DNA from 3 places in the Kitasatospora sp. NPDC101176 genome. Region 2 is predicted to be linked to each of the others. Evidence: riboswitches for the same ligand, from Rfam matches in the RefSeq annotation. Region 2 holds a riboswitch; each other region holds the start of a gene.

Region 1 (3,200 bases), on a different contig from region 2:
ACCGGCGCCCCCGGCCCGGTGGACGACCAGGCCGTCGAGCTGGCGCCGTACACCATCCCGCAGGTCCCCGCGATCGGCTGGGACCCGGCCCCCAGCCCCCGGCGCCGCTGGATCGCCCGCGGCGTGCTCGCCGCCGTCCTCGTCATCCAGGCCCTGCTCTCGCTGCGCCTGCTCGCCGCCGCGCACCCCGACGAGGCCGCCGCCATGGTGGCCGGCCGCCAGCAGCTCGACCACCTGCTGCACGGCACCCCCGTGACCACCCACCTGGCCGAGCGAATACCCGGCACGCCCCAGCTGTACCTGCCGTTGGCCGGCGCCGCCGCCGACGCCAACGGCATCTTCGGCGCCCGGGTGCTCAGCCTCTGCTTCGCCCTGCTCACCACGGTGCTGCTGTACTCGCTGACCCGCCGGCTCTTCAACGAGCGGGTGGCGATCTGTTCGATCGCCGGCTACGCGGTGGTGCAGTCGACCGTCGTCGTCGGCTTCTACGCCGCGCCCGAGGCGCTCGCCGTCCTGCTGGTCGCCCTGGCGGCCTGGGTCACGGTGTTCACCGCGCGCCGCCCGGTGGCCCTCGTCCTGCTCGCCGCGCCGGTCGCCGCCCTGGCCTGCGCCGTCGCGTACTCCGCGGTGTTCACGCTGCCCGCGCTGGTCGCGCTGGCGGCGGCCACCGCCTGGCCGCGACGACGGCTCGGCCCGGCCGCCCTGCGGGCCCTGCTGCTCGCCGCCGGCACAGTGGGCGCCCTGCTGCCGTTCGGACTGCTCGGCGAGGTCGCCGGGTGGTCCCCGGCCCACGGGCAGGGTTCCCGTCCGGTCGGCGAGATCCTGCTGAACACCGTCCAGTGGGGCGGCCTGTTCACCGTCCTCGCGGTGGCCGGCACGATCGCGTACGCCCGCCGCGAGCAGCTGCTCGAGTCGCCGGAGAACGACGGCGTCACCACCACCCGCGCCCAGCGCGCTCTGCTGGGCACCGCCCTGACCTGCACCGCCCTGCTGGTCCCGGCGGTCCACCTGGCGCTGGGCACCTCGGGGGCGCTGTTCCGGCACCTGGGCTTCGGGATGCTGCTCGCCGCCCCGCTCGCCGGGGTCGGCCTCACCCGGCTGGTCGGCGCGCACTTCCGCCACCCGCAGCTGGGCATCCTGGTCTGGGTCGCCCTGCTCGCGCTCGGTCTGGAGCAGTCAGCGCTGCGTTACCAGAACGGGCCCGACTCCGGTCGGCTGCTCGCCGTCCTACGGGTGCACGCCACGCCGCAGGGCCACTACCTGACCGAGGTCGACGGGCTGCCCGAGTACTACCTCGGCGCCGTCAGCCGGCCCGAGCAGTGGACCTCGGCCCGCTCCGGGACGGACTACCGGGACGCGGCGGGTGTCGAGCATCACGGCGACGAGGGCAGCGCGGCCGCGATCAAGGACGGCTACTTCACCGTCGTGGTCCTGGACAGCACCGCCCCGGCCGCCACGGACCGCGTCCTGGCGACGGCGCTGGCGAGCGGCGGGCACTACCGGTTGATCGCCCAGTTCACCTCTCCGACGGGCGATTCGAGCACCTACAAGGTCTATCTGAAGCACTGAACGGCCACCGGGCCCGCCGTGGCCCACGACACGTCGGCCACAACATATGGTGCCGCCGCAGTCAGCCGCCACTAGATGTATGCTCACTCCTGCTGTCAAAGCAGGGGAACCCGGTGCGAGTCCGGGACTGCCCCGCAGCGGTGTGCGGGCGGCTCGACAAGCCGCGCCCGCGAGTCCGAGTACCTGCCGACGGTGTGCGCCACGGCCCTCCCGCAGAGGCCGCGCCAGCACGAGCAGTACCTTCCGGGCCTCGCGGGCGGGCCGGGGACGCCACCGTCGCGCGACGCACTCCTGCGTACGCGCCGTGCTCCCCTGCCCCGTTCGGCCCGGACCCGATCACCGCCGCCGATCGCCGCCAGGAGAGAGCGCCTTGACCACCGCTGCCTCAGCCACCCTGCCCGCCCAGGGCTCCGGTTCCGCCCCCGCCGCCCCGACGGTCTCCGACCCCGGCGGCGCGCTGCTGCGGCTGCTCACCGACCGTAGTGTCGATCTCCCCCAGGTGGACCCCGGCCATGTCGCCGCCGCCGCGCTGCGCGGCCGCCATGCCGGCTCGGACTTCGCCGAGCTGCGCGGGCTGGCCGTGGACGCCGCCGCGTCGATGATCGCCGAGGACCCCCAGTACTCGAAGCTGGCCGCCCGCCTGCTCGCACTGGAGATCGTCGACGAGGCCGACAGCCAGGGCGCGACCTCGTTCGCCGCCTCGATCGCCGTCGGCCACGCCGAGGGCCTGATCGGCGACACCACCGCCGCCTTCGTCGCCAAGCACGCCGCCGTGCTCGACGCGCTGATCGACCGGCAGGGCGACGACCGCTTCGAGTACTTCGGCCTGCGCACCGTGCAGTCCCGCTACCTGCTGCGCCACCCGATCACCCGCAAGGTCGTCGAGACCCCGCAGCACTTCCTGCTCCGCGTCGCCTGTGGCCTGGCGGTCGGCGACACCGAGCAGTCCGTGCGCGAGGTGGCCGAGCTGTACCGCCTGATGAGCCGGCTGGAGTACCTGACCTCCTCGCCGACCCTGTTCAACTCCGGCACCCGCCACCCGCAGATGTCGAGCTGCTACCTGCTCGACTCGCCGCTGGACAACCTGGACTCGATCTACAGCCGCTACGCGCAGATCGCCCGCCTCTCCAAGCACGCCGGCGGCATCGGCCTGTCGTACTCGCGCATCCGCTCCCGCGGCAGCCTGATCCGCGGCACCAACGGCAAGTCCAACGGCATCGTCCCGTTCCTGCGCACCCTCGACTCCTCCGTCGCCGCGGTCAACCAGGGCGGCCGTCGCAAGGGCGCCGCCTGCGTCTACCTGGAGACCTGGCACGCCGACATCGAGGAGTTCCTCGAGCTGCGCGACAACACCGGCGAGGAGGCGCGCCGCACCCACAACCTCAACCTGGCGCACTGGATCCCGGACGAGTTCATGCGCCGCGTGAACGCCAACCAGGACTGGTCGCTGTTCTCCCCCGCCGACGTCCCCGAGCTGGTCGACCTGTGGGGCTCCGACTTCGACGAGGCCTACCGCAAGGCCGAGCAGGCCGGCAAGGCCGTCCGCACCATCCCCGCGCAGACCCTGTACGCCCGGATGATGCGCACCCTGGCGCAGACCGGCAACGGCTGGATGACCTTCAAGGACGCCT
Region 2 (3,200 bases):
CTGATCGCCCTGCACCGCACCCCCGGCGGCGCCCCCGACGCGGCCGTCGACTTCCTGGCGAACAGCCAGTGCGCGGACGGCGGCTACCCGGTCTCCTTCGGCCAGACCATCTGCACCAGCGACCCGGACGCCACCGCGCTGGCCGCCCAGGCCCTCGCCGCCACCGGCCGCACCGCCAAGGCGAACGCGGGCCTCGGCTGGCTCACCGCCCACCAGAACGCCGACGGCGGCTTCGCGGCCGCCGGGGCGACCGCCTCCAACGCCAACACCACGGGCCTGGCCACCCAGGCGCTGCTGGCCGGCGGACGCCTCGGCGCCGGCCTGAAGGGCTGGAGCCGGCTGGTGAAGTTCCAGCAGGGCTGCTCCGCCGACCCGGCGGTCCGCGGCGCCGTCGCCTACGACGCGACCGGCTTCAACCCGGCCAACGGCGCCCGGGCCACCGCGCAGGCCGCGCTCGGCCTCGCCGGCACCCCGCTGGCCACCCTCTCCGCCGCCGGCGCGCGCCCGGCCGCCCCGACCCTGGCCTGCCCGGCGCCGGCCGCCCGCTGAGCCACCGAACTCCTGAGCCACCGAATCCCTGAGCCCACGAGGAGAGTTCCGATGACCGACACCCTCACCCCGGCCAGACCGGCCCGCCGCACGCTCGGCTCGATCGCCGCGGCCGCGGCCCTCACCGCCGGCCTGCTCGGCGCCTCCGCCGTCCAGGCCCCCGCGGCCCACGCGGCCGCCTGCAGCGGCACCACCGGCGTCACCGTCGTGGTCGACTTCACCGCCGTCGGCGGCGGCGTCGAGACCGGCTGCGCACCCGGCGATCCGGCCACCGGGCTCGCCGCGCTGACCGGCGCCGGATTCACGTACGCCTTCCACCCGCGGTTCCCCGGCTTCGTCTGCAAGATCAACGCGCTGCCGGCCACCTGCACCAACCCGACCGGCAGCGCCTACTGGTCCTACTGGCACGCCCAGCACGGCGGGCCCTGGTCGTACAGCAGCCTGGGCGCGGGCAGCTACAACCCGGCCCCCGGCGACGTCGAGGGCTGGTCCTTCGGCGCCGGCGCCCAGCCGGGTATCACGGCGCCCTGACGTCCGGAGGCACCCGCCGGCACCCGGAGCCCCGCGGGGAGGGGTGCCGGCAGCTCCGGCACGCCCTGCGGTGCGGCAGGAGGCGCCCGGCCGTCCTGATCCGCGCGGCCCGTCCCGTCAGGTGAGCGGACCATCTGACGGGGCGTTGACTCCCACTCCGCTGACATGGTCTGATGAACCGGTTTTTCACCTCGGTCCTCAGGGGAAGCCGGTCCAACTCCGGCGCTGACCCGCAACCGTAGATCCGCCCAGGGCGGATGAGCCGGAATGCCTGAACCGAGGTCTGTTCAGAGAGCACTCGCGTCGTCGCGGACTACGACGCAGTTCCGACGGCTGCGCGCTCCACCGGCAGCCGTCGGCTGCGCCGTTGCGCCCCGCGTCGACCGACCAGGGAGACGCCGGTGAGGGTCAGCAGCAGTCGTACGCGCCACAGGAGCCGGGGCACCGCGTCCCTGCTGGCCGCCGCAGCGCTCGCGGTCACCGCCTGCGGCGCTGCGCTTCTCGGTCGGCCCGCCGTCTCGCTCGCCGGGGCGGCCGTCCCCGCCGCGGGCCGGACGCCGGACGTCGCCAGGGGCGCCGCCTACCTCGCCGACCCGTCCCGCCTGGTCGGCGGTCACTACTACGAGGGCTTCCCGGCCTTCGCCGACTTCGGACTCACCATCGACGGCGCCTACGCGCTCGCCGCCACCGGCACCGACGACGCCGCGCTGCGCCGGATCGTCGACTTCCTGGACCAGCGGGGCAAGGACGCCAGCGAGCGCACCGTCGACGACTGGACCGCGATCGGCACCGAGTACGCCGGCGGCGGGTCGATCGGCAAGGAGGCGCTGCTCGCCGAGGTCGTCGGCCGTGACCCGCGGAACTTCGGCGGCCACGACCTGATCGCCGCCCTCGCCGCGATGGTGTGCACCAAGGCCGACGCCGACACCGGCTGCGACGCCGCCGGCAACTACGGCTACGCCACCTCCGTCTTCTCCCAGGCGCTCGCCGTCATGGCCCAGCTCCGCGCCGGGGACGCCGCCAACGCCGCCCCCGCGATCGCCTACCTGAAGGGCCTCCAGCACCCGGACGGCTCCTGGCCGAGCTTGATCCCGGCCACCGGCGACTCCGACGTCGACAGCACGGCGATCGCCGTCATGGCCCTCGCCCTCGTCCCCGGCGACGACGCCGCCGCGCAGGCGGTCGACAAGGGCCTCGGCTGGCTCGCCGCGCGGCAGTTGCCCGACGGTGGCTTCCCCGGCGCGGCCGGTGACTCGACCAACTCGGCCGCGCTGGCCGTCCAGGGCATGACGCTGCGCAAGGCCGACTACGGTGCGCAGATCGCCAAAGCGCTCGACTTCCTCGCCGGGCAGCAGAACGGCGACGGCGGGTTCAACGTCGCCTCCGCCGGGCAGCAGGGTTCGGACGTCCGTGCCTCGACCCAGGTGGTCGGTGGCGCCACCGGGATCTCCTTCGGCACGCTGAGCCGCCCCCTCGGGGGCACACCGACGCCGACGCCGACGGGGACGCCGACCGGAACTCCCACGGGGACGCCGACGGGTACGCCCACCGGAACCCCGACCGGAACCCCGACGGGTACGCCCACCGGAACCCCGACGGGAACGCCCACCGGAACCCCGACGGGTACGCCCACCGGAACCCCGACGGGAACGCCCACGGGCACGCCGACCACCCCGGCCGGCACCCCGACGGGCTCGCCCACCACCACCGCACCGGCCCCGGTCACCGACACCCCCGCGGCCGGCGGCGGCCCGACCGTCCGTCCGGCCGGAGGCGTCGACGCCCCGGCGGGTGCCGGTGTCGCCCCGGCCGGGGGCGTGCCGGTGTCGACCGGCTCCGGCAGCCTGGCCGGCACCGGTAGCCAGGCGCTGACGCTGACGGCAGGGGCCGGTGCGCTGACCGCGCTCGGCGCCGCCGCCGTCCTCGTCGCCCGCCGCCGCCGGACCGCGGCCCCTGGACGTCACCGATGACCGGGGGACCGGGCGCCCGCCTCGGCCGGCTGTGCGCGGCGACGGCGCTGACCGCGGCCCTCGCCCTCGGCGGCGTCGCCGTGGACACCGCCCCGGCCGCCGCGGCGCCGTTGCCGATGGACCAGTGCACCACCACCTCCGGCGTCGTGC
Region 3 (3,200 bases), on a different contig from region 2:
GGTCGGCGGCGATCGCGCCGGTGCCCTCGCGCAGGCCTCGGGCGAGCAGGGCGGTCTCGGCCGTCTTCTGCCTGGCGAAGGCGAGCCAGCGGGCGATCTGCGGGTCCAGGTCCCGTTCGGCGGTGGCGTCGAGGGGGACGTGCAGCAGCGAGCAGGAGGTGGCGACGTCGACGCCGCCGGCGAGGCCGAGCAGGGTGGCCAGGGTGGCGAGCGACTTCTCCAGGTCGTTGATCCAGATGTTGCGCCCGTCGACCACGCCGGCGACGAGCCGCTTGCCGGGCAGCCCGCCGACGGCGGCGAGGTCGTCCAGGTTGGCGGCGGCGGGGCCGGTGAAGTCCAGGGCGAGGCCTTCGACCGGGGCTGCGGCGAGCACCGGCAGGGCCGCGCCGAGGCGGTCGAAGTAGCTCGCGACGAGCAGCCTGGGCCGGCTGGTGAGGGCGCCCAGCTCACGGTAGGCGCGGGCGGCGGCGTTCAGCTCGGCCGGGGTGCGGTCCTGGACGAGCGCGGGTTCGTCCAGCTGCACCCACTGCGCGCCGGCCGCCTGCAGTTCGGCGAGCAGGCGCGCGTAGACGGGCAGCAGCCGGTCGAGCAGGGTGATCGGCTGGAAGTCCTCGGCGACGCCGGGGGCGGGCTTGGCGAGCAGCAGGTAGGTGACGGGGCCGACCAGCACCGGGCGGGCGTCGTGACCGAGGCCGAGGGCCTCGCGCAGCTGCGCGACCTGGTGGTCCGGGTCGGCGGTGAAGACGGTGTCGGGGCCGAGTTCGGGCACCAGGTAGTGGTAGTTGGTGTCGAACCACTTGGTCATCTCCAGCGGAGCGACCTCCTGGGTGCCGCGCGCCATGGCGAAGTACCCGTCGAGGGGGTCGGCGTCGACCGCGGCGCGGTGGCGGGCGGGGACGGCGCCGACGGCGACGGTGGTGTCCAGCACGTGGTCGTAGAGCGAGAAGTCGCCCGTGGGGACTTCGTGGACGCCGGCCTCGGCGAGCTGCAGCCAGTTCTCCCGGCGCAGGTCGGCGGCGGTGGCGAGCAGGGCGTCGGCGGTGACCGCGCCCTTCCAGTACCCCTCGACCGCCTTCTTGAGCTCCCGGTCGCGGCCCTGGCGGGGGTAGCCGTGGGTGGTGGCGCGGGTTGCCGCGGCTGCGGACTTCGTCGTCAAGGGACTCTCCTTCGCGAGTCTGTCTCCTCTGGTCCCCGGGGACGGGACGAGGGTGCGAAGGGGTGCCCGACCGGGCGCGGCCGCGGGCGCAGGGATGCGCCGGACCCGCCTGGTGTGCACGCCGACCCGCCCACGAGGTCACCGGGATGTCCGCGCGCGATCGGTCGCGTGCGGGCAGTGGCAGGTCTTCGGACTCGCGGGCGCGGCTGCCCTGGTCAGGGCGGTCACCTACTGGCCGTCGCTTCCCAGGCCCGTCCGGGCCCAGTGCGTATGACGGCGGTCGTTCCCACTCACCGCTGCGGGGCAGTCCCGGAATGGCCACGTGAATGGCGTCACCGGGTTCCCTCTTGCGACGCGCCTGCCTGGCGGACAGGGCGAACCAGCTGCCCGGCCAGCCTAGTGCGAACCCGCGGCCGGGGGCGCGGAAATCCCACCACGTGTCCACGGGGTGAGACGTGGCCGGTCCCCCGACGGCACCGGCCGTCGCGGCGGCCGTGGAATCCGCCCACCGCGACGGGCCCGACCGCACTCCGACGCGGCGCTCGACCCGCCGTTCGACCGCGGGTCCCCGCAGCTCCGGCGTGCGCTCGTACGCCGACGGCCCGGCCGTGAGGGGATCCGGCGGGCCGAGCCCGGTCCGCGGACCCGCCGGAGGGCACGGCCCCGGCGGCCGGTCACCGTCACCCGAACGGCGGCTGCCCGTATCCGAGCGCCGGGCCGTCGCGTTGGTACGGCACCAGCTGGTGGGCCGACATCCGACCGCTCTGGTACCACCCGACGACGACAGCGGCAGAAGAGGGCGACATGCTCCAGATCTCAGTCGAGGACTCCGAGATCGGCCCGGGCGAGGCCCACCGGTGGCACCTGGTCCCGTTGACCGGCGGCGACCCCGCCCCGCGCCGGATGACCGGTTACAACCAGGCGAAACATTTCACCGTGGCCCAGCACGCCCAGAGCGTCGACGAGCCGATCCGCTCCTACGTCGCGGCCAGCTTCGAACTGGGGGGCCCGGTCGACCTGGACGCGCTGGCGGCCGCGCTGCTCCACCTGGTGCGGCGTCACGAGGTGCTCCGGGCGGTCTACCAGCCGCTGGGCGGGGACCTCGGCTGCGAGGTCCTGTCGCCCGGGGAGGTGGCCCTCAAGCACGTCTACGCCGGCCCGTTGGAGACGCCCGCGGAGGTCGACCGCCACCTCCACGACGCGTTCAAGGAGGTGGACACACTCTCCTGGCCGCTGATCACCATGGGCGCGGTGGTGCGGCCGGAGTCGACCACCGTCTGGTTCTCCTGCGACCACCTGGTCACCGACGGCCTCTCCAGCGCGATCGCCGTCAACGACATCACCACGGCCTACCGGAGCCTCACCGCGGCCGGAACCGCCACCGGAACCGCTGCCGGACCCGAGGCCGACCGGGTCCGCCCGGCCCGCACCGACGACGCGGCCCAACAGCCCGGCAGCTACCTGGAGTTCAGCCGCGGCCAGCGCCGGGCCAACCGCGCCATGCGCGCCGACGACGCGCGGCTGGACTACTGGCGGGCGTTCCGCGACCGCAACGGCGGCCTCTTCCCCCGCTTCCCGCTCGACCTCGGCGTCCGGCCCGGCCGGCTGTACGCGCCGACCGCCGGCACCGAGCGCCTGCTCAGCGCCCGCCAGGTCGAGGCCTTCGGCACCGCCTGCCGGGCCCGCGGCGGGCGGCTGTCGATGGGGCTGCTCGCCGGGCTGGCGATCGCCCTGCGGCAGGAGGGCGGGCCCGAGGTCTACCGCGGCCTGGTGCCGGTCAACGAACGCGGCCGGGGCGTCTACGCGGAGTCGATGGGGTGGTTCATCAACACCCTGCCGATCGAGTTCCCGGTCGGGCCGCGGGCGGGCTTCGGCGAGGTGCTGACCGCCGCCCAGGACGCCTACGGGCAGCTGCAGGCCCACGCCGGGGTGCACTTCGTGAAGGCCTGGCGGCTGCTCGCCCCCGCCGAGTACGCGCGGCTGCACTACTGGCCGCACGCGGTGAACTTCTACTCCTACATCGACTTCCGCCGGCTGCCCGGTG

Evidence for each region. A riboswitch is a leader RNA that binds a small molecule or an ion and turns the genes downstream of it on or off. The one in region 2 is predicted to bind cobalamin.
Region 1: another riboswitch for cobalamin. It lies ahead of ACIRS1_RS26280 (ribonucleoside-diphosphate reductase subunit alpha); the one in region 2 lies ahead of ACIRS1_RS07660 (prenyltransferase/squalene oxidase repeat-containing protein).
Region 3: another riboswitch for cobalamin. It lies ahead of metE (5-methyltetrahydropteroyltriglutamate--homocysteine S-methyltransferase); the one in region 2 lies ahead of ACIRS1_RS07660 (prenyltransferase/squalene oxidase repeat-containing protein).

The regions. Positions count from the first base shown of each region.
Region 1 is NZ_JBIWPA010000022.1:44,044-47,243, forward strand. Features, by position in the region: gene ACIRS1_RS26275 (glycosyltransferase family 39 protein) at 1-1,569, shown strand, start outside; cobalamin riboswitch at 1,611-1,775, shown strand; gene ACIRS1_RS26280 (ribonucleoside-diphosphate reductase subunit alpha) at 1,964-3,200, shown strand, end outside.
Region 2 is NZ_JBIWPA010000003.1:507,560-510,759, reverse strand. Features, by position in the region: gene ACIRS1_RS07670 (peptidase) at 1-549, shown strand, start outside; gene ACIRS1_RS07665 (flagellar hook-length control protein FliK) at 601-1,080, shown strand; cobalamin riboswitch at 1,245-1,374, shown strand; gene ACIRS1_RS07660 (prenyltransferase/squalene oxidase repeat-containing protein) at 1,482-3,050, shown strand; gene ACIRS1_RS07655 (hypothetical protein) at 3,047-3,200, shown strand, end outside.
Region 3 is NZ_JBIWPA010000029.1:26,495-29,694, reverse strand. Features, by position in the region: gene metE (5-methyltetrahydropteroyltriglutamate--homocysteine S-methyltransferase) at 1-1,156, opposite strand, end outside; cobalamin riboswitch at 1,335-1,538, opposite strand; gene ACIRS1_RS30010 (condensation domain-containing protein) at 1,961-3,200, shown strand, end outside.